DNA from 2 places in the Pedococcus ginsenosidimutans genome. Region 1 is predicted to be linked to the other one. Evidence: predicted binding sites of a transcription regulator. Region 1 holds the regulator's gene; the other holds the start of a gene.
The links. Region 1 encodes HspR, which represses chaperone genes until heat shock. Its sites were predicted from a motif close to AAGTTGAGTCNNNNNGACTCAACTT; they were not measured.
Positions count from the first base shown of each region.

Region 2: the regulator HspR is predicted to act here: its motif matches at 9,162-9,186, upstream of ABEA42_RS01300 (ATP-dependent Clp protease ATP-binding subunit).

Region 1 covers NZ_BAABLO010000005.1:147,194-158,241, forward strand. Annotated here, with positions in the region: gene ABEA42_RS09615 (hypothetical protein) at 111-539, shown strand; gene ABEA42_RS09620 (HAD family hydrolase) at 633-1,352, shown strand; gene ABEA42_RS09625 (glycoside hydrolase family 65 protein) at 1,349-3,958, shown strand; gene dnaK (molecular chaperone DnaK) at 4,106-5,998, shown strand; gene grpE (nucleotide exchange factor GrpE) at 5,995-6,597, shown strand; gene ABEA42_RS09640 (DnaJ C-terminal domain-containing protein) at 6,690-7,715, shown strand; gene ABEA42_RS09645 (heat shock protein transcriptional repressor HspR) at 7,800-8,171, shown strand; gene ABEA42_RS09650 (ribonuclease E inhibitor RraB) at 8,248-8,520, shown strand; gene ABEA42_RS09655 (formate--tetrahydrofolate ligase) at 8,616-10,322, shown strand; gene clpB (ATP-dependent chaperone ClpB) at 10,459-11,048, shown strand, end outside.
Region 2 covers NZ_BAABLO010000001.1:245,895-256,942, forward strand. Annotated here, with positions in the region: gene ABEA42_RS01270 (HhH-GPD family protein) at 1-758, shown strand, start outside; gene ABEA42_RS01275 (MFS transporter) at 760-2,223, shown strand; gene ABEA42_RS01280 (amino-acid N-acetyltransferase) at 2,266-2,778, opposite strand; gene ABEA42_RS01285 (LCP family protein) at 2,771-3,973, opposite strand; gene ABEA42_RS01290 (LVIVD repeat-containing protein) at 4,145-5,515, opposite strand; gene ABEA42_RS01295 (DUF305 domain-containing protein) at 5,664-6,383, shown strand; gene ABEA42_RS01300 (ATP-dependent Clp protease ATP-binding subunit) at 6,481-8,994, opposite strand; gene ABEA42_RS01305 (hypothetical protein) at 9,214-9,723, opposite strand; gene paaK (phenylacetate--CoA ligase PaaK) at 9,928-11,048, opposite strand, start outside.

The DNA.
Region 1 (11,048 bases):
GGCTATGCGTCCTTCGCCCGGGCCGTCGCCTTCTCCCTCGTCCGGGACGACCCTTGCGCGTGCGTGGCCCGGTCGGGACCACGCGCCGTACCGACGAAGGGTGTGTGCGCATGAGGTCAAAGGGAACCCTGTCCAAGCTGCTGGTCGTGGTCGGTCTGCTCGTGGGGGGACTGTTCGCGGTGCCCAGCCAGGCGAGCGCCGCCACGGTGTGCAGCAACACCGACGGCTCGTACCTGTCGCGTGACGTCAGGAACAGTGCGGGTGAGCTCATCGCCACGCTGTGGTGGCACGGCACGACCACGGGCAAGGGCTGCTACGTCCTGCGCGCGGCGAAGTGGGAGGGCACTCCCCACTACATGCTGCTGCGCATCTGCAACTACGACTACAGCCGCTGCAGCGGCGAGGACGCCGGCATCTACAGCTCCTACGCCGGCCCCATCTACTTCGACCCGGTCTGCACGAACGCCCGCGTGATCGTGCACAGCCCGTCGGGCTCGGTGGCCTTCGACAAGCGCATCGCGGCAGGTCCCTGCGAGTAGCACCCGCACCGGGGGGTGGGTGGCCGGCGCCGCCCACCCCCCGGTGTGCCGCCCCCGTCCGCGGCACCCGCCCGCGGGCCCTAGCCTTGGTCCGTGGACTGGAGCGACTACGACGCTGCCCTGTTCGACCTCGACGGTGTGCTGACCCCCACCGCCGAGGTCCACATGCGGGCCTGGGACGTCATGTTCAACGCCTACCTGCGTGACCGCGGTGACGGGCAGGAGGCCTACACCGACGCCGACTACTTCGCCTCGGTCGACGGCAAGCCGCGCTACGACGGTGTGCGCAGCTTCCTCGCCTCCCGCGGCATCACCCTGCCCGAGGGCACTCCCGAGGACGGCCCGGAGCAGGAGACCGTCTGCGGCCTCGGCAACCGCAAGAACGCCGCGTTCGGCGAGGTCCTGCGCGACGAGGGCGTCACGCCGTACCCCGCGTCGGTGGCCCTGCTCGACCGGCTCGCCGAGCTCGGCGTCGCCGTCGCCGTGGTGTCCTCCTCCCGCAACGCCCCCGCCGTCCTCGGGGCTGCCGGCCTCGCCGACCGCTTCGAGGTCGTCGTGGACGGCCAGGTCGCGGCCGCCCGCGGGCTGCCGGGCAAGCCGGCCCCGGACACCTTCCTGTACGCCGCCGAGCAGCTGGGCGTGCCGCGTGAGCGGGCCGTCGTGCTCGAGGACGCCCTGTCCGGGGTGCAGGCCGGTCGCGCCGGGCGCTTCGGCCTCGTCGTCGGGGTCGACCGTGGGGCCGGTGCCCAGGAGCTCCTCGACGGCGGTGCCGACCTGGTCGTCGCCGAGCTCGACGAGCTGGTCCGGCCGTGAGCCACGACGGCACCGGGTTCGCAGGGTCCGCCCGACGGGACCCGGTCGACCGCACGCGGTTCCCCGTCGACGAGTGGCGCTGGACCGAGACCGGCTACTCCAACGACGACCTCGGCGTCACCGAGACGGTGTTCTCCGTCGGCAACGGCTACCTCGGCATGCGCGGCAACCCCGAGGAGGGGCGCGAGACCCACGCCCACGGCACGTTCATCAACGGGTTCCACGAGACCTGGCGCATCCGGCACGCCGAGGACGCCTTCGGGTTCGCCACGACCGGCCAGACCATCGTCAACGTCCCCGACGTCAAGACGATCAAGCTCTACGTCGACGACGAGCCGCTGCTGCTGTCGGTCGCCGACCTCGAGCACTACGAGCGCTCCCTCGACCTCGCCGACGGCGTCCTGCGGCGCTCGCTGATCTGGTGCACGCCGTCGGGCAAGCGGGTCAGGGTCGAGTCGCAGCGGATGGTCTCGTTCGAGCAGCGCCACCTCGCGGTGATGACGTTCGAGGTGACCCTGCTCGACGGTGACGCCCCGGTCGCCATCTCCTCGCAGGTGCTCAACCGCCAGGACGGCCAGGACGAGTACTTCGTCAAGGCCGCGGCCATGGGCGCCGGGTTCGACCCGCGCAAGGCGAGCACGTTCAACGACCGGGTGCTGCTGCCGCAGAGCCACTGGTGCAGCGAGCGCCGCGCCATCCTCGGCTACCGCTGCGCCAGCTCCGGCATGACCGTCGCGGTGGCCGTGGACCACGAGATCCGCACCGACAACGCCTTCGAGGAGCTGGCCCACGCGGAGGAGGACCTCGCGAAGAAGGTCTACCGCGTCACCGCCCGCCAGGGTGTGCCCATCACCATCACCAAGGTCGCCGCCTACCACTCCTCGCGCGGGGTGCCCGTGCGCGAGCTGGTCGACCGCGGGCGCCGCACCCTGGACCGGGTGCGCGAGGTCGGCGTCGACGAGGTCTTCCGCGAGCAGCGCCGCTGGCTCGACCGCTTCTGGGCCGACTCCGACGTCGTCGTCGACGGGCACCCGGAGGTGCAGCAGGCGATCCGCTGGAACCTGTTCCAGCTCGCGCAGGCGGCCGGCCGGGTCGAGCAGGCCGGCATCCCCGCCAAGGGCGTCACCGGGTCCGGCTACGAGGGCCACTACTTCTGGGACACCGAGACCTACGTCCTGCCGTTCCTCAGCTACACCTCGCCGTGGATGGCCCGCGGCGCTCTGCGCTTCCGCTACCAGATGCTCCCCGCGGCCAGGCGCCGCGCCCGCGAGCTCTCCCAGTCCGGCGCCGCCTTCCCGTGGCGCACCATCAACGGCGAGGAGGCCTCGGCCTACTACGCGGCCGGCACCGCGCAGTTCCACATCAACGCCGACATCGCCTACGCCCTGTCCAAGTACGTCAGCGCCACCGGCGACGAGGACTTCATGATGCGTGAGGGCATCGACGTGCTCGTCGAGACCGCGCGCATGTGGGCCGACCTCGGCTTCTGGCTCGGCCGCCGCGAGCCGAAGTTCCACATCCACGGCGTGACGGGTCCCGACGAGTACACGACCGTCGTCAACAACAACCTCTTCACCAACGTCATGGCCCGGGACAACCTGCGGCAGGCGGCCCGCTGGTCGCGGATCCTGCAGGAGCGCCGGCCGATGGACTACGCGCGGATGGTCTCGCGGCTCGAGGTCGACGAGGAGGAGATCGAGGAGTGGGCGCGGTGCGCCCAGGGGATGCACATCCCGTACGACGAGGCCATGGGCGTGCACCCGCAGGACCAGCACTTCCTCGAGCGGGAGGTGTGGGACCTCGCGGCGACCCCGGCCGACAAGCGACCCCTGCTGCTCCACTACCACCCGCTGGTCATCTACCGCTTCCAGGTGCTCAAGCAGGCCGACGTCGTGGCGGCCCTGTTCCTCCAGGGCGACCTGTTCAGCGTCGAGGAGAAGCGCGCGGACTTCGAGTACTACGACCCGATCACGACCGGCGACTCCACCCTGTCGGCGGTGGTCCAGTCGATCATCGCCGCCGAGGTGGGCTACCAGGACCTGGCCCTGCGCTACTTCCACACCGGCCTCTACGTCGACCTGGCCGACCTGCACCGCAACGCCGCCGACGGTGTCCACATCGCCTCCTGCGGCGGGGTCTGGAACGCCACCGTCTACGGCTTCGGCGGCATGCGCGACCACAACGGCACCCTGACCTTCGACCCACGCCTCCCGGCCGCCTGGCCGCGGATGGAGTTCCGCCTGCGGGTGCGCGGCTCCCGGGTGGTCGTCGAGTTGCTCCCGGAGTCGATCTCCTTCACCGTCGTCGAGGGCGGACCCGTCGAGTTCGTCGTCCGCGGCGAGCGGGTGCAGGCCGCGCCCGGTGCGCCGGCCGTCGTCGCGCTCGAGGGCCAGGGTCCCCTCATCACCCGCGAGCTGGGCACCATGCCGTTGGTCGGCCGCGGCGACGAGCACGAGATGGTCTACACGGCAGGGGTGCCGGACCCGCACCGTCGAGCCCGCTCCAACGGCAACGCGGGCAACGGCCCGACCGACGGCTACGGCCCCCCAGCCGCCACCGTCCCCCCGGCACGCACCCCGGTCGGCCCGGGAGAGCCGCCCGTCTGACCACGTACCCCTGCACGGGAACATCGGCGGCGCCCACGAAGTTGAGCCTGATGTACTCAAGTTTGCGACCCCGGATTTGCACGCGCCGGGTGCGCGTCCTAACTTGAGTGAAGGAAACTCAACCTCGAGCACCACAGGAGCATCACCATGGCACGTGCGGTCGGCATCGACCTCGGCACCACCAACTCGGCCGTCGCCGTCCTCGAGGGCGGCGAGCCGACGATCATCGCGAACGCGGAGGGTGGGCGCACCACGCCGTCCGTCGTCGCGTTCTCCAAGGGCGGTGAGGTGCTCGTCGGCGAGATCGCCAAGCGCCAGGCCGTCACCAACGTCGACCGCACCGTCCGGTCGGTCAAGCGCCACATCGGCACCGACTGGAAGTCGCCCGAGATCGACGGCAAGGTCTACACGGCCCAGGAGATCAGCGCCCGCATCCTGCAGAAGCTCAAGCGCGACGCCGAGTCCTACCTCGGCGAGGACGTGACCGACGCCGTCATCACCGTCCCCGCGTACTTCGACGACCACGAGCGCCAGGCCACCAAGGAGGCCGGTGAGATCGCGGGCCTCAACGTCCTGCGCATCATCAACGAGCCCACCGCGGCCGCGCTCGCCTACGGCCTCGACAAGGGCAAGGAGGACGAGCTCATCCTCGTCTTCGACCTCGGTGGCGGCACGTTCGACGTGTCCCTCCTGGAGGTCGGCAAGGACCCCGAGGACGGCTTCTCCACGATCCAGGTCCGCGCGACCAGCGGTGACAACCAGCTCGGTGGCGACGACTGGGACGAGCGCATCGTCACCCACCTGCTCACCACGGTGAAGAACACCTCCGGCGTCGACCTGTCCAAGGACAAGATCGCCATGCAGCGCCTGCGCGACGCGGCGGAGCAGGCCAAGAAGGAGCTCTCCTCCTCGACCAGTACCAACATCTCGCTGCAGTACCTCTCGATGTCGGAGAACGGCCCGATCCACCTCGAGGAGACGATGAGCCGCGCGCAGTTCGAGCAGCTCACCAAGGACCTCCTCGACCGCACCAAGCAGCCGTTCCACAACGTCATCAAGGACGCCGGCATCTCGCTGTCCGACATCGACCACGTGGTCCTCGTCGGCGGCTCGACCCGCATGCCGGCCGTGAGCGCGCTGGTCAAGGAGCTCACCGGGGGCAAGGAGCCCAACAAGGGCGTCAACCCGGACGAGGTCGTGGCCGTGGGCGCGTCCCTGCAGGCCGGTGTCCTCAAGGGTGAGCGCAAGGACGTCCTGCTCATCGACGTCACGCCGCTGTCGCTCGGCATCGAGACCAAGGGTGGCCTGTTCACCAAGCTCATCGAGCGCAACACCGCCATCCCGACCAAGCGCTCCGAGGTGTTCTCCACCGCCGAGGACAACCAGCCGAGCGTCCTCATCCAGGTGTTCCAGGGTGAGCGCGAGATCGCCCAGCACAACAAGCAGCTCGGCACCTTCGAGCTCAGCGGTATCGCGCCCGCGCCCCGTGGCGTGCCGCAGGTCGAGGTCACGTTCGACATCGACGCCAACGGCATCGTCAACGTCTCCGCGAAGGACCGCGGCACCGGCCAGGAGCAGAAGATCACCATCTCCGGTGGCTCGGCCCTCGCCAAGGAGGACATCGAGCGGATGATCAAGGAGGCCGAGGCGCACGCCGAGGAGGACCGCAAGCGCCGCGAGGAGACCGAGGCCCGCAACACCGCGGAGAACCTCGTCTACTCCACGGAGAAGTTCCTCACCGACAACGCCGACAAGCTGCCCGCCGACGGCCGCGGCGACGTCGACACCGCGCTCGCGGACCTCAAGGAGGCCCTGAAGCCGGAGTCGGGTGCCACGCCCGAGGACATCTCGGCGAAGACCTCCAAGCTGTCCGAGGAGTCGCAGAAGCTGGGCACGGCCATGTACGCCGCCGCGGCCGAGTCCGACCAGGCCGCTCCCGGCGCCGGGGCGGACGGCTCGACCGGCTCGACCGGGGCGAACGCCTCCGACGACGACGTCGTGGACGCCGAGGTCGTCGAGGACGACGAGGAGAAGAAGTGACCGACCAGCACCCGACGGCTGACCAGCCCGACGGAGCCGAGGCGATGGTGGGTTCGGAGGAGTTCGAGCCCACCACCGCCGAGGCGGCGGTGCAGGAGCAGGAGGCCGTGGCGAGCCAGCAGCCCGCCGGCGAGACCGCGGCCCCCGGCGACGCGCACCCCGACACGGCCCTGGCCGCCGAGCGGCTCTCGGACCTGCAGCGGCTGCAGGCCGAGTACGTCAACTACAAGCGGCGCGTCGACCGCGACCGCGCGGTGGTGCAGGAGCGCGCTGCCCAGTCGGTCATCGAGGCCCTGCTGCCGGTGCTCGACGACATCCACGCCGCGCGCGAGCACGGTGACCTCGAGGGCGGCCCGTTCGCGTCCATCGCCGACAAGCTCGAGTCGACCCTGGGCAAGTTCGGCCTGGAGCGCTACGGCGCCGCGGGGGAGGAGTTCGACCCCAACCTGCACGAGGCGCTCATGCACACCGCCTGGCCGCAGGACGGCTCGGTCGCCCCGACCGGCTCGACGACCGTCGTGCAGGTGCTCCAGCCGGGGTACCGTGCCGGCGAGCAGGTCCTGCGGGCGGCGCGCGTCGCCGTGGCCGACCCCGAGTGACCCGAGCAGCACGCACGGCTCCACCAGCACGACGACACGCCACCCGACCCGCCACCCGACCCACCACCCCGCACCGCTGAGAGGAGGACGCCATGGCCAGCCAAGACTGGTTCGAGAAGGACTTCTACGCGATCCTCGGCGTCCCCCAGGACGCTGACGCGGCCGCGATCAAGAAGGCCTACCGCAAGCTCGCCCGCAAGCACCACCCCGACCAGAATGCCGGGGACGCCGCGTCCGAGCAGCGCTTCAAGGACATCGGCGAGGCCCACTCGGTCCTCGCCGACCCCGAGAAGCGGCGCGAGTACGACGCGGTGCGCCAGATGGCTCGCGGCGGCGCCCGCTTCACCGCGGGCGGTCCGGGCGGCGGCCCGGGGGCGGGCGGCTTCGAGGACGTGTTCTCGTCGATGTTCGGCGGCGGTGGTGGAGGTGGGCCGCGCGTCCGCTACTCCACCGGCGGCGGGGGCGGTCAGCCGAACCTCGAGGACCTGCTCGGCGGCATGTTCGGCGGGGCCGGCGCGGGCTCGCCGTACGGCGGTGGTGCGGGCTTCCGCGCCCCCACCGGCCCGCGCAAGGGCGGTGACCTCACCGCCCGCACCTCGCTGTCGTTCCGTGACGCGGTCCAGGGGGCCACGGTCACCCTCGGCACCGGCGGCGGCGACCAGATCACCACGCGGATCCCGGCCGGGGTCAGGGACGGCCAGAAGATCCGGCTGCGCGGCAAGGGCCAGCCGGGCGACCGGGGGGCCGAGCCCGGCGACCTCATCCTCACCGTCACCGTCGACAAGCACCCGGTCTTCGGGCGCGACGGCGACAACCTCACCGTCGACCTGCCGGTGACCTTCGCCGAGGCGGCGCTCGGCGCCACGGTGTCCGTGCCGACCCTCGCGGGCGACCCGGTCAAGGTGCGCATCGCCCCCGGTACCCCGAGCGGTCGCGTCCTGCGCGTCAAGGGCCGTGGGGTCCCGGTGAAGTCCGGGCCCGGCGACCTGCTCGCCAAGGTGATGGTGGTCGTGCCGCAGCGGCTCTCCGACGACGCGGTGGCGGCAGTGGAGGCGCTGAGGGCGCTGGACGAGGGCCATGACCCGCGCGCCGAGCTCTTCGCCAACGCCCGGAGGTGACCCGTGGTGGCCGAGGTCCGAGGTTTCTCGCCTGACGACGACGCGCCGGTCTTCGTCATCTCCGTCGCGGCCACGCTGGCCGGGATGCACGCGCAGACGCTGCGGCAGTACGACCGGCTGGGCATCGTCAGCCCGTCCCGCACCCGCGGTGGGGGACGGCGCTACTCCGGTCGCGACGTGGCGATGCTGCGCGAGGTGCAGCGGCTCTCACAAGAGGGTGTCAGCCTCGCCGGCATCCAGCGCATCCTCGAGCTCGAGAACCAGGTGGACGCGCTGCAGGCCCGCGTCCACGAGCTGGACCGCGAGGTCACGGCCCTGCGCGGCGCCGCAGGCCTCGGGCAGCGCGTGTTCGCCGTGGGCCCGACCGGTGACGTCATCGCGGTCCGGGCGGGGCAGCGGCCGCGCAGCGGCAGGTCCCAGGCCCTCGTCGTGTGGCGCCCCTCACCCCGCGGCTGAGCCGCTGGTCCACCCCTGCTCGCTCGCCCCGCGCGGCTCTCGTCGCGGGTCACCCGCGACGAGGCATACTCACTGCGTGAGCGAGCACCTGCTGGTCTTCCCCGACCGTGACACCGCCGACGAGGTCGCGGCTGAGCTCGTGGAGGAGGGGTTCGCGGCCCGGGTGGTCCGCGAGGCCCTCGCCGGCGAGGACGACTCCGAGGACCACGAGTGGGCCGTCCACGTAGTCGAGGAGATGGTGGCCGACGAGTCCGGCCCCGTCGAGGGCGGGCTGCGTGACCGCTTCAGCGCGCTCGCCGAGGAGCGGGGCGGCTGGTACGACCCCGAGCCCACCACCCCCGTCCTCTAGGACCGCCGCACCTCCGCCACACCTCCGCCAGGCGGCCCCGCGGCTCGGGCCCTTCGTCCCGGGAGCGGCTGCGGCCGAGGGCCCATCGTGGTCAGGTGACCGCGAAGCCAGCCCTGTCCGACCTCGCCATCGCCCGTGCCGCGCGGCTCGAGGACATCGACGTCGTCGCAGACGCCGCCGGGATCCCCCGTTCGCGGCTCGAGCACCACGGCCGGCACCTCGCCAAGGTCCACCTCGCCGCGGCCGACGACCTCGCCGACCGACCTGCGGCCAAGTACGTCGTCGTCACCGCGATCACGCCGACGCCGCTCGGTGAGGGCAAGACGACGACCGCCATCGGGCTCGCCCAGGGGCTGGCGCAGCTCGGGGCCCGGGCCACCGTCACCCTGCGGCAGCCCTCCATGGGGCCGACCTTCGGCATCAAGGGCGGAGCCGCGGGGGCCGGGCTCAGCCAGGTGCTGCCGATGGAGAAGCTCAACCTGCACCTCACCGGGGACTTCCACGCGGTCACCGCGGCCCACAACCTGCTCGCCGCCATGCTCGACAACCACCTGCACCACGGGAACGAGCTCGGCATCGACGTGCGCAGCATCTCCTGGCGCCGGGTGCTCGATGTCGACGACCGGGCGCTGCGCGGCATCGTCGAGGGTCTGGGTGCGCGCATCGACGGGGTGCCGCGACAGTCCGGCTTCGACATCACGGCGGCCTCCGAGGTCATGGTCATCCTCGCGCTGTCCACCTCGCTGAAGGACCTGCGCGAGAGGCTCGGACGGGTCGTGGTGGCGTTCACGACCGCGGGCCGCCCCGTCACCGCCGAGGACCTCAGGGCCGCCGGGGCGATGGCGGTCATCCTCAAGGACGCCCTGGAGCCCAACTTGCTGCAGACCAGCGAGAACACGCCCGTCCTCGTGCACACCGGACCCTTCGGCAACATCGCGACCGGCAACTCCTCGGTCGTGGCGGACCTCATCGGCATCCGGACCGGCGACTACCTGCTGACCGAGGCCGGCTTCGGGTCCGACATGGGCGCGGAGCGGTTCTTCAACGTCAAGTGCCGGGTGTCGGGGCTGCGTCCGGACGCCGCGGTGCTCGTCGCCACGGTGCGCTCGCTCAAGGCGCACTCGGGGCACTACGAGGTGGTGGCCGGCCGCCCGCTTCCCCCAGAGATGCTCGCCGAGCGGCCCGCAGCGGTGCAGTCCGGCGCCGCGAACCTGCGACGGCACCTCGAGATCGTGAGGTCGTTCGGCGTCTCCCCGGTCGTGGCCATCAACGCGTTCCCGGGCGACTTCCCCTCCGAGCACGCCGTCATCCGTCGCGTCGCCGAGGCGGCCGGCGCGCGGGTCGCGGTGTCCACCCACGTCAGCGACGGCGGTGCGGGGGCCAAGGCCCTCGCGGAGGCGGTGGTCGAGGCGTGCGACGACCCGCACGACTACGTCCCCACCTACGAGCTCGACGAGCCGCTGCGCCAGAAGATCGAGGCGGTGGCGACCCGCGTCTACGGTGCGGACGGCGTCGACCTCGCCCCGCAGGCCGCCAAGGACCTCGAGAGGTTCGAGCGGCTCGGCTTCGGGGGCTTCCCGGTCGTCATCGCGAAGACCCACCTGTCCCTCTCCTCCGACCCCACCCTGCGAGGCGACCCCCGCGGCTGGCGGCTGCCGGTCCGCGAGGTCCGGGTCGCCGCCGGCGCCGGCTACGTCTACGCGATCAGCGGCGAGATGCGCACCATGCCGGGCCTGCCCAGGCACCCGGCCGCGGAGTCGATCGACCTCGACGAGCACGGTGAGGTGGTCGGGCTGTCCTGACGCGCCCCTCCGGAAGGTCCCGCAACCGGTGCCTGTGCAGGTCAAGGTTGAGCGGAATACACTCAACTTTGGAGCCGTTGCCTCCAGTGAGCCCACCCCCGAGACACCGCATCCCGAACACCAGGAGCACCCAGGCATGGATCTGAAGCCCACCGCGAAGGTCGCCGAGGCCCTCGCCCTCGCCCAGCGTGCCGCGCAGTCGGCCGGCCACCCCGAGATCACCCCCGACCACCTGACGAGCGCGCTCATCCAGCTCGAGAACGCCCAGGCGGACGTCCTCCTCCAGGCCGCCGGCACCGGGGCGGCGCACGTGCTCGGCCAGGCCGACGCCCGGCTCCGGACGCTGCCCACGACGACCGGCGCGACGCAGCCCCCGACGTTCGGTCGCGAGGCCGTCGCCGTGCTCCAGCAGGCCGACACCCTCATGCGCGCCAAGGGCGACACCTACCTCGCCGGTGACCTGCTCCTGCTCGCGCTCGCGGAGACCGGTCACCTGGCCGCGGTGCAGAAGCGCGGCGCCAAGGACATGGAGGCCAAGATCGACGCCCTGCGTGGTGGGCGCAAGGTGAGCAGCGAGACCCCCGCGGAGGGCGGTGAGGCGCTGGAGAAGTACGGCACCGACCTCACCCAGGCCGCCCGCGACGGCAAGCTCGACCCCGTCATCGGCCGCGACACCGAGATCCGCCGCGTCGTGCAGGTGCTCGCGCGCCGCACCAAGAACAACCC
Region 2 (11,048 bases), on a different contig from region 1:
TGGCGCGTGTCCTGCCGGTCTGGGTGGAGTGGATGCGGCGCTGGCCCACCCCCACCGACCTCGCTGCGCAGCCCCCGGGTGAGGCCGTGCGGGCCTGGGGCCGGCTCGGCTACCCACGACGTGCCCTGCGCCTGCACGCGGCTGCCGTCGCCATCACCGAGAGGTTCGACGGCGCCGTCCCCAGCACCGAGGCCGAGCTCTCCACGCTGCCCGGTGTCGGCACCTACACCGCTGCGGCCGTGGCGACCTTCGCGTTCGGCGAGCGCACCACCGTGGTCGACACCAACGTCCGGCGCGTGCTGGCGCGTGCCGTGACCGGTGACGCGTACGCCGCCCCGTCGCCGACCCGCGCCGAGCTGGAGACCGCAGCCGCCCTCGTGCCCCTGGAGGCCGACCGGGCGCGCACGTGGAGCGTCGCCGTGATGGAGCTCGGTGCCCTGGTGTGCAGCTCGCGCAGCCCGCGCTGCGACGCCTGCCCCATCCGGGCACTGTGCGCCTGGCGGCTCGCGGGCAGCCCGGCCCACGAGGGGCCGCCTCGGCGCGGACAGGCCTGGGAGGGCACCGATCGCCAGATGCGTGGCGCCCTGCTGCGGGTCCTGCGCGAGAGCGACGGACCCGTGTCGCGCGAACGCATCGAGGCGGTGTCCTCCCTTGCCCTGCAGCGCGAGCGCTGCCTCGACTCGCTCGTCGCCGACGGACTCGTCGAGCCGCTCGCGCGTGGGTTCTACCAGCTGCCCGGGGCGCGGGAGGCGAGCTGAGGTGAGTGCGCCGGACCCCGGTGCCGGTCCCGACCGGACGCACGGCGCCGCCCGGCGCGCAGGCTCGGTACTGCGCCGTGGCGCCTCCGCGACCGGGCGCGCCATCGGGCACGGCACCGTGGCCGGGGCCCGGCTCGCCGGGAGGGGCAGCCGCGCCGGTGCCCGCCGGGCGCGCGCCTACACCAGCTCCTCCGGTGCCGGCGAGAGCGGGCTGGCCCGGATCATCGAGCTCCACTTCGTCAACCTCGCCGGCGACGCGGCCCTGACCGTCAGCCTGGCCGGCACCATCTTCGCCATCCCCACCGACGAGGCCCGCGGGCAGGTGGCGCAGTTCCTCGCCCTGACGATGGCACCGTTCGCGCTGCTCGCCCCGTTCATCGGCCCGCTGCTCGACCGGTTCCGCCACGGTCGACGCTGGGCGATCGGCACCACCCTCGCCCTCAGGGCCTTCCTGTGCTGGGTGCTGGCCGGTGCCGTCGTCGACGGGTCGGCCTGGCTCTTCCCCGCCGCGCTGGGCTGCCTCGTCGCGTCCAAGGCGTACGGCGTCACGCGCGCCTCGGCGGTGCCGCGGCTGCTGCCGCCCGGGTTCAGCCTGGTCAACGCCAACTCCCGCAACGCCCTCGCGGGGGTCGCCGGCATGGCGGTCGGCGGTGGGCTCGCGGGTGCCGCGGCCAAGGTGGGTCCGGAGTGGTCGCTGCGACTGGCGTTCCTCATCTACGTCGTGGGCACGGTCCTGGCCATCCGGCTGCCGTCGCGGGTGGACTCCAGCAGCGGCGAGCTCGACATCGAGGACACCGGCCCGGTGCCCGTGCCCCGTCGCGACAGCGGCGACCGCGTAGGCCTGGTCCACCGGCTGCGGTCGCGGGTGGCTGCGCTGCCGACCGCCGTGCTGGTGGCCCTGTGGAGCGCCGTCGGGGCCCGGTTGCTCACCGGGTTCCTGACCCTGTTCATGGCCTTCCTCATGCGCGAGCACCCGATCCCGGGGCACAGCGGCACCGTGGTGCTCGGCCTGGTCGTCGGCGCGGCGGGTGCCGGCAACGCCCTGGGGACCGTCATCGGCAACGCCCTTCGCCGGCTGCGACCCGATGTCATCATCGCCGTCGCCCTCATCGCCGACGTCCTGGCAGCGCTCGCCGCGGCCTTCTTCTACTCCCTGGGCACGCTGCTCGTCCTCGGCCTCACCGCCGGGCTGGCGGCCCAGCTCATCAAGCTCAGCAGCGACGCGGTCGTGCAGCGCGACATCGAGGAGTCCGTGCGCACCCGCGTCTTTGCCTGGTCCGAGACGGTGCTGCAGATCGCGTGGGTGGTGGGGGGTGGCATCGGCATCGGTCTGCCCCTGGTCCCCCAGCTCGGGTTCGGGGTCATCTCGGCCCTGCTGGTGGTGGTGCTGGGGGTCTCGGTCCGGATCCGCATGGCCCGGCCGGGGCTGTCGGAACGGACAGCAGCGGTCCGGGGGAAGGCCTAGCGGGCGTGCCACCGTCGTCGGGCGCGACCGCGGCCGCCGGGGTCAGAGGGTGCGCAGCATCCTGGTGTTGCCGAGGGTGTTGGGCTTGACCCGCTCGAGGTCGAGGAACTCGGCCACGCCCTCGTCGTAGGAACGCACGAGCTCGGCGTAGACCTCCGGCTCGACGGCTTGGCCCTCGATGACCTCGAAACCGTGCCGCGCGAAGAAGTCGACCTCGAAGGTCAGGCAGAACAACCGCTCGACGCCGAGCTCGCGGGCGTCCTGCACGAGTGCCTCGAGCAGGCGCGAGCCGACGCCGCGGCCCTTCGCCTCGGGGCTCACCGCGAGGGTGCGGATCTCGGCGAGGTCCTCCCACATGACGTGCAGCGCCCCGAAGCCGACGACCCGGCCGTCGACCTCCCCGACCCGGAACTGCTGGACCGCCTCGTAGTAGGTGACCGCGTCCTTGGAGACGAGCACCCGGGACTCCGCATGGGGTCGGACGATGTCGCGGATGGTGCGGATGTCGCTGGTCCTGGCGCGCCGGACGACGACGCCGCCCGCGGCCTCAGGCACCGAGGCGCCCGTCCTTCATGTCGGCGAAGGTGCTGTGCGCCTGGCTGCCCAGCAGCACCACGGACTGTCCCTCGCGCGTGCCGATGGCGCCGGGCACGACCTTATTGGACACCTTGGCGGCATCGCTGAGGTAGAGGCCCGCGCACAGGTTGAGCACCTCCGCGGGGGTCAGGCTGGTGGCGAGGTGGGGGCCCATGAGGCCGAGGAGCCGGGCCAGCTGGGCCGGTCCGAGCTTCTGGGCCATGACCATGCCGGCCTTGATGAGCTCGCCCTGGTTGGCCGAGCGCCCGAAGTCGCCGTTGGGCAGGTGCTTGCGCTCCCGTGCCAGGGCGAGCGCCGTCTTGGACGTCAGCTTGTTGGTGCCGGCCTTGACGATCTGGAAGTTGTCGACGCTGCGCAGCGAGTGCTTGGCGACGAAGATGATGCCGCCGAGGCTGTCGACCATCCCGCGGAAGCCCTTGAACCCGGTGATGACGTAGCCGTCGATCTGCACGCCGGACGCCTGCTCGATGGTGCGCACCAGGGCCTTGGGCCCGCCGAAGACCAGGGCGGCATTGACCTTGGCGTTGCCGCCCGTCGAGAGGGGCACCCACGAGTCACGCGGGATGCCCACCATCCCGCCGACACCCTTGTGGTCGACGCCGATGATGTGCAGCGCGTCGCCGCGGCACTTCTCCACGGGCTGTCCGGTGCGTGCGTCCGAGCCGACCGCCAGCACCCGCATCGTCGGGAACGGGGGGCGGTAGACGGAGAGCGAGGGCCACCAGCCCCCGACGACCGACCAGGACGAGGCGCCGTTGACGAGCAGCGTGACGTCCTTGCCGTGCACGACGCTGGCGACGGTCGAACCCATCCACTTGCCCGTCGTGCCACTGACGGCCACCGAGGTCTTCGCCGTCCTGCGCTTCGAAAGGGCCGAGGCCACGTTCCCGGTCGCGGGCACCTTGCCCCCGAGGTAGAGCGCACCCATCACGGCGAGCAGGTCCTTCGGCAGCCCCTTGCCGGTCACGGCGGCCTTCGGCGGCGCCGGCGCGGTGGTGGTGGTCGTGGAGGACGACGAGCTGGACGGTGTCGCCGGCTTCTTCTTGTCGCCCGAGCAGGCGGCGACGGTCAGGGGCGCCGCGACCAGCCCGAGGAGCATGGAGCGGCGGGGCAGCGAGGACGGCAGCGAGAAGCGAGGTGAGGTGGGGGCCACGGTCACCAATCTACGACGCGAGGCGCGGTGCGCCGTACACCGTCGTGCTGCCCGGGCGCGTCCGCTGGGCCCGGTGCCGGGACAGGACGCAGGCCCGAAACCCCGTGGGTTCGGGCCTGCGTCGTGGTGCGACCGCCTCCCTGCTCGGGCGGCGCACCGCTCACACCGCGGTCACCTGCGGCTGGTGACGTACAGCGGCTGGCTCTGCACGTTGAGCGTGCCCATCTTCACGTCGGCTGCCTTCTTCAGGCTCTTGTCGGTGATGCGCAGGGTGTCGAACCCCTTGCCGAGGTCCGAGGAGAAGACCGTCCCGTTGTAGTAGTAGGACGACCACGTGCCGCCGCCACCACCGGCGGGCCCGGCGGGTCCGCGCTCGAAGTAGCCGATCTCCCGCGGGTTGTCGCTGTCGGTGAAGTCCCAGAAGCTGGTGCCACCCATGTACCAGGACTGCACCATGACGTCGCGGCCCTTGAGCGGGATCAGCGAGCCGTTGTGCGCGACGCAGTTCTCACTGTCGAACTGGTGCCGCGGGATCTTGTAATAGGACCGGAAGGTGAGCTTGCGGTCCTTGCCCAGGTCGTAGATGCCGTTGGCACCGCGGTTGGGGCCGGTGGCCGTGTTGCAGGTGGCCGCGCCGCCGCCGCCGAGCTCGTCGGTGAAGACGACCTTCGTCGCGTCGGTGTTGAACGTCGCCGAGTGCCAGAACGCGAAGTTGGTCGTGTCGCGCACGCGCTCGACGACCTTGGGGGCGACCGGGTCGGAGATGTCCATGATGATGCCGTCGCCCATGCAGGCGCCTGCGGCGATCTTCTTGGCGGGGAAGACGGTGATGTCGTGGCAGCCGGAGGTATTGGTGTAGCCACCGTCCGGGAACAGGTTCGGCTCCGCGACGACCGAGGCGGTGGTCGGCGCCTTCTTCGGCACCTCGACGATGGAGATCGAGTCGTGCGGCGGGGCGCAGTCGGGGTACGTCTCGCTCGGCGAGTAGCTCGACACGTACAGGTAGTCCGACTTCTCGCCGGGCAGGAGGGTGTGGGTGTGCGAGCCGCACGCGGTCTCGACGGACTTGATGTAGCGCGGGTTGCGCACGTCGGTGATGTCGAAGATCTTGATGCCCTCCCACGACGACTTGATGGTCGCGGACTGCGGGACTGAGCTGCACGAGTCGTCGGACCGGGAGGAGTCCGTCGACACGTAGAGCAGGTTGCCCGAGACGCTGATGTCGTTCTGCGAGCCCGGGCAGCTGACCTGGGCCACCATCCGCGGGTTCGACGGCCGGGTCACGTCGTAGATGACGAACCCGTTGTAGTTGCCGACGAAGGCGAGGCCGTCCTTGAAGGCCATGTCGGTGCCCGTGGCGCCCGCGAGCGGGCCGCTGCTCGGGACGTTGGCGAGGTGTTCGACGTTCTTGCTGCGCCCGATCTCGTCCGGTCCCAGCTGGGTGCCGGACTTGCCGACCCCGTCGGCGGCGTGGGCCGCGGTGGCGGGGACGACCAGGGCGAGCGCAGCGACGGTGCCCAGCACCGCGTGGCGCGTTCTCATCAGACAGGCTCCTGTCGTGGTGCCGTCAGCTCCGGCACCCCTTCAGTGCCGTAGTCCCGACGGTCCTTCCACCCTGCCCAGACGTCGACCTGCCCCACAAGACCGGCTTGTCCCGTTTCCGGTAAAAACTTCCGGTTAGGGTGCGGGGGTGCGAACTCTTCTCCGCTCCCACCCCGGGCGCCGGGCCGCGGGGCCGGCGGCCACCACGGTCGCGGCGCTGGGCACGGTCGTGGTCCTGGCCCTCTCGGGCTGCACGGACGACACCTCCTCCCCCGCGTCCACGGCCACGTCGCCGACGGCGCCCGTGCTCCGGCCCGGCAGACCCGGTGAGCCCAACGCCTCGCTGTCCGGGTCGGCCGCCCTGCCGTCCAGGACCGCCGCCCCGCGGGAGGCCGACGTGCGCTTCATGCAGGACATGGTGGTCCACCACGCCCAGGCCATCGTCATGGTCTCGTTGGTGCAGGACCGCCTCGTCGACACCGAGGTCAAGGCGCTCGCTGCCCGCATCGCCGACGAGCAGCGGCCGGAGATCGGCGCCATGGCCCGCTGGCTCGAGGACCACGGCCAGGACGTGCCCCCGCAGGCCAAGGACCCGCAGTACGGCGCCGGCGCCTCCCACGAGCACACCGGCATGCCGGGCATGGCGACACAGGCGCAGCTGGCCCAGCTCGCCAAGGCCACCGGCAGCGAGGCGGACCGGATGTGGTTGCGGCTCATGACCGCCCACCACCAGGGCGCGCTGGCGATGGTGGTGCAGCAGCACCGCGACGGCACCGACGACGTCGTCACGCAGATGGGCGACGAGATCCACGTGACCCAGTCCGTGCAGATCCGGGCCATGCGCGAGATGCTCGACCGCCTGGGCTGACCCACACCCACCGACGCGAGAGGGCGGCACCCCGGCTGGGGTGCCGCCCTCTGGCGTTGCGGTACGGCGCGCGGTCACCCGCGCGCCGTACGCGAGGTCACTCCGAGGAGTCGCCCACCGTCTCGACGACGGGGAGCTCGATCCCGCTCGGGTGCGGCGTGCCGACGAAGGTGAACGTCGCCGACTTGCCCTCGCCGTCGGCGTTGACGAGCACCAGCTCGCCCGCCTTCAGCTCGCCGTACAGGATCTTCTCGGACAGGACGTCCTCGATCTCGCGCTGGATGGTGCGGCGCAGCGGGCGCGCACCGAGCACGGGGTCGTAGCCCTTCTTGGCCAGCGCGTTCTTGGCCTCGGTCGTGAGCTCGATGCCCATGTCCTTGTCCTTGAGGCGCTTGTCGAGCTTGGCGATCTCGAGGTCGACGATCGCGACGATCTCCTCCTGCGTGAGCTGGGGGAAGACGATCGTGTCGTCGACACGGTTGAGGAACTCGGGACGGAAGTGCTGCTTGAGCTCGTCCGTGACCTTGTTCTTCATCCGCTCGTAGTCGCTGCGGGTGTCCGCACCGGCCGAGAAGCCGAGCGAACCCTTGGAGATGTCCCGCGTGCCGAGGTTGGTCGTCATGATGATGACCGTGTTCTTGAAGTCGACCATCCGACCCTGGGAGTCGGTGAGGCGGCCGTCCTCGAGCACCTGCAGCAGCGAGTTGAAGATGTCCGGGTGGGCCTTCTCGACCTCGTCGAACAGCACCACGGAGAACGGCTTGCGGCGCACCTTCTCGGTGAGCTGGCCGCCCTCTTCGTAGCCGACGTAGCCGGGAGGCGAGCCGAACAGCCGCGAAACGGTGTGCTTCTCGGAGAACTCGCTCATGTCGAGCTGGATGAGGCTGTCCTCGTCGCCGAAGAGGAACTCGGCCAGCGTCTTGGCGAGCTCGGTCTTACCGACACCCGTGGGGCCGGCGAAGATGAACGAGCCACCGGGTCGACGCGGGTCCTTCAGGCCGGCCCGGGTGCGGCGGATCGCCTGCGACAGCGCCTTGATGGCGTCGTCCATGCCGACGATGCGCTTGTGCAGCTCGTCCTCCATGTGGAGCAGTCGCGAGGACTCCTCCTCGGTGAGCTTGAAGACCGGGATGCCGGTGCTGGCAGCCAGGACCTCGGCGATGAGCTCCTCGTCGACCTCGGCCACGACGTCCATGTCGCCGGACTTCCACTGCGACTCGCGCTCCGCCTTCTGGGCGAGGAGCTTCTTCTCGTCGTCGCGCAGGCTGGCGGCCTTCTCGAAGTCCTGGCCGTCGATGGCCGACTCCTTCTCGAGGCGCACGGCGGCGATCTTCTCGTCGAACTCCCGCAGGTCCGGCGGAGCGGTCATCCGGCGGATGCGCAAGCGCGCGCCCGCCTCGTCGATGAGGTCGATCGCCTTGTCCGGCAGGAAGCGGTCGTTGATGTAGCGGTCGGCGAGGTTGGCCGCGGAGACGAGGGCACCGTCGGTGATGGACACCCGGTGGTGCGCCTCGTAGCGGTCGCGCAGGCCCTTGAGGATCTCGATCGCGTGGCTGAGCGTGGGCTCGGCGACCTGGATCGGCTGGAAGCGGCGCTCCAGCGCCGAGTCCTTCTCGATGTGCTTGCGGTACTCGTCGAGCGTGGTCGCGCCGATGGTCTGGAGCTCGCCGCGGGCCAGCATCGGCTTGAGGATGCTGGCGGCGTCGATCGCGCCCTCGGCGGCACCCGCACCCACGAGGGTGTGGATCTCGTCGATGAACAGGATGATGTCGCCGCGGGTGCGGATCTCCTTGAGGACCTTCTTCAGCCGCTCCTCGAAGTCACCGCGGTAGCGGCTGCCGGCCACGAGCGCGCCGAGGTCGAGGGTGTAGAGCTGCTTGTCCTTGAGGGTCTCGGGCACCTCGCCCTTGACGATGTCCTGCGCCAGGCCCTCGACGACTGCGGTCTTGCCGACGCCGGGCTCACCGATCAGCACCGGGTTGTTCTTGGTGCGGCGGGACAGCACCTGCATGACCCGCTCGATCTCCTTCTCGCGCCCGATGACCGGGTCGAGCTTGCCCTCGCGGGCGGCCATGGTGAGGTTTCGCCCGAACTGGTCGAGCACGAGCGACCCCGCGGGGGTGCCCTCCTGCTGAACGCCGCCGCCGACACCAGCGGCCTGGCCCTCCTTGCCCTGGTAGCCCGAGATCAGCTGGATGACCTGCTGGCGCACCCGGTTGAGGTCGGCCCCGAGCTTGACGAGGACCTGCGCGGCGACGCCCTCACCCTCGCGGATGAGACCGAGCAGGATGTGCTCGGTGCCGATGTAGTTGTGGCCGAGCTGCAGCGCCTCGCGGAGGCTGAGCTCGAGGACCTTCTTCGCCCGGGGCGTGAAGGGAATGTGGCCGCTCGGGGCCTGCTGCCCCTGGCCGATGATCTCCTGCACCTGCTCGCGGACGGACTCCAGCGAGATACCGAGGCTCTCCAGAGCCTTGGAGGCGACGCCTTCACCCTCGTGGATGAGGCCGAGCAGGATGTGCTCCGTCCCGATGTAGTTGTGGTTGAGCATGCGCGCTTCTTCCTGCGCAAGCACGACCACCCGGCGGGCCCGGTCGGTGAACCGTTCAAACATCTCTTCTGCTCCTGCCTATCGAGATCACCTCGATGCTATCCGTGCGACACGCACCCCGCTCACGCCTTCCGGCGACCGATACCCGATCGGGACGCTTTCAGGCCGCGCGCGTGGTGCCTGCCGCGACGCTTGTCGGTGGAACGCGGGGCCCTGCACCCCTGTTCCCGACCCTGAGCCGAGTCGGCTCATGTTCGCCGTGAGCGGACGGATGCCGCCTCGTCAGGCCGCCGGGCCCTTGCGGCGCACCTCGTCGACGTGCTCCATCGCCTGCCTCAGCTCGGCGAGCCAGCTGTCGGACTTCTCGCCGACGAGGCGCACGCACCAGGCGAGGGCCTCCGAGCGCGACCGGGCGACGCCGGCCTCGACGAGGGTGTCGAGGACCTTGCGCTCCGGCTGGCGCAGCCGGGTCATGACGGGGGCGGCGAGGTGCGTGAAGAGCACCTCGGTGTCGCCGATGCGCACACCCCAGGAGACCTTGCGGCCGGAGAGGTGCTCGAGCTCGCGCGCGATCTCGATACGGCGCTCGCGCGTGTCCTCGCGGAAGGACGCGATACGCCCCCGGGCGGCGATCTCGCGCTCGGTGTCGTCGTCGGTGTCGAGGTCGGGCGCCGCCAGGGTGCCCACCACGAGGAGCTCGTCGCGGTCGCGGGTGACCTCGACGGGGCCGGTGAACCAGTCAGTGGGGAGTCGGCCGGCCAGCCAGGCTTCCGCTGTTGTCTTCGTTGCCATGTAACGATGATTACAAGATTACGAAGACGAAGCCAGCGTCGTCCGCTCAGGGCGGAACCGGGCGAGTGGCCGAAAGTTGCGCCGAGTACGGGCGGGCGGGCTTCGGCTCCCGGGCGAGTGGCCGAAAGTTGCGCCGAGTACGGGTGGGTGGGCGCCGGCTCCCGGGCGAGTGGCCGAAAGTTCGCGGGGTACGGGGCCTTGCGGCTAGCGCAGGTGTCGCTGGTCGCTGATCCGCTTGGCCTTGCCGAGCGAGCGTTCGAGGGCGTGCGGCGCCAGCACCTCGACGGCGACCGTCACCCCGACTCGGTCCTTGACCCGGGTGGCGAGGGCTCGAGCCATACCGGCCCGCTCCTGCTCGCTGGACGACGCCGAGGCGGCCTCCACCTGGACCGTCAGCTCGTCCATCCGGCCGGGGCGGGTGAGCACGCACAGGTAGTGCGGGGTCAGCCCCTCCACTGCGAGCAGCTGCTCCTCGATCTGCGAGGGGAAGACGTTGACACCGCGCACGATCATCATGTCGTCGGTCCGGCCGGTCACCTTCGCCATCCGGCGGAACTGCGGGTGGGCCGTGCCCGGCATGAGGGTGGTGAGGTCGCGGGTCCGGTACCGCACCACCGGCATCGCCTGCTTGGTCAATGAGGTGAAGACCAGCTCCCCCTCCTCGCCGTCGGGCAGCACCTCACCGGTGACGGGGTCGACGACCTCGGGGTAGAAGTGGTCCTCCCAGATGTGCAGCCCGTCCTGGGTCTGCCCGGACTCCTGGGAGACGCCCGGGCCCATCACCTCGGACAGGCCGTAGATGTCGACGGCGCGCAGGTTGCTGCGGCGCTCCACCTCCTCGCGCATCTGCTGGGTCCAGGGCTCGGCCCCGAAGATCCCGATCTCGAGCGAGGTGTCCTTGGGGTCGATGCCCTGGGCCTCCATCTCGTCGAGGATCGCCAGGAAGTAGGACGGGGTCACCATGATCACGCGCGGCTCGAAGTCGCGGATGAGCTGCACCTGCCGCTCGGTCATGCCGCCGCTGACCGGGACCACAGTGCAGCCGAGGCGTTCGGCGCCGTAGTGGGCGCCCATGCCGCCGGTGAACAGCCCGTAGCCGTAGGCGATGTGGACCATGTCGCCCGGTCGGCCACCCGCGGCCTCGATGGAGCGCGCCATCACCTCCGCCCAGGTGTCGATGTCCTCGCGGGTGTAGCCGACCACGGTGGGCCGACCGGTCGTCCCGCTCGAGGCGTGGATGCGTGACACCTGCTCGCGGGGCACCGCGAACATGCCGAACGGGTAGTTGTCGCGCAGGTCGGCCTTGGCCGTGAACGGGAAGCGGG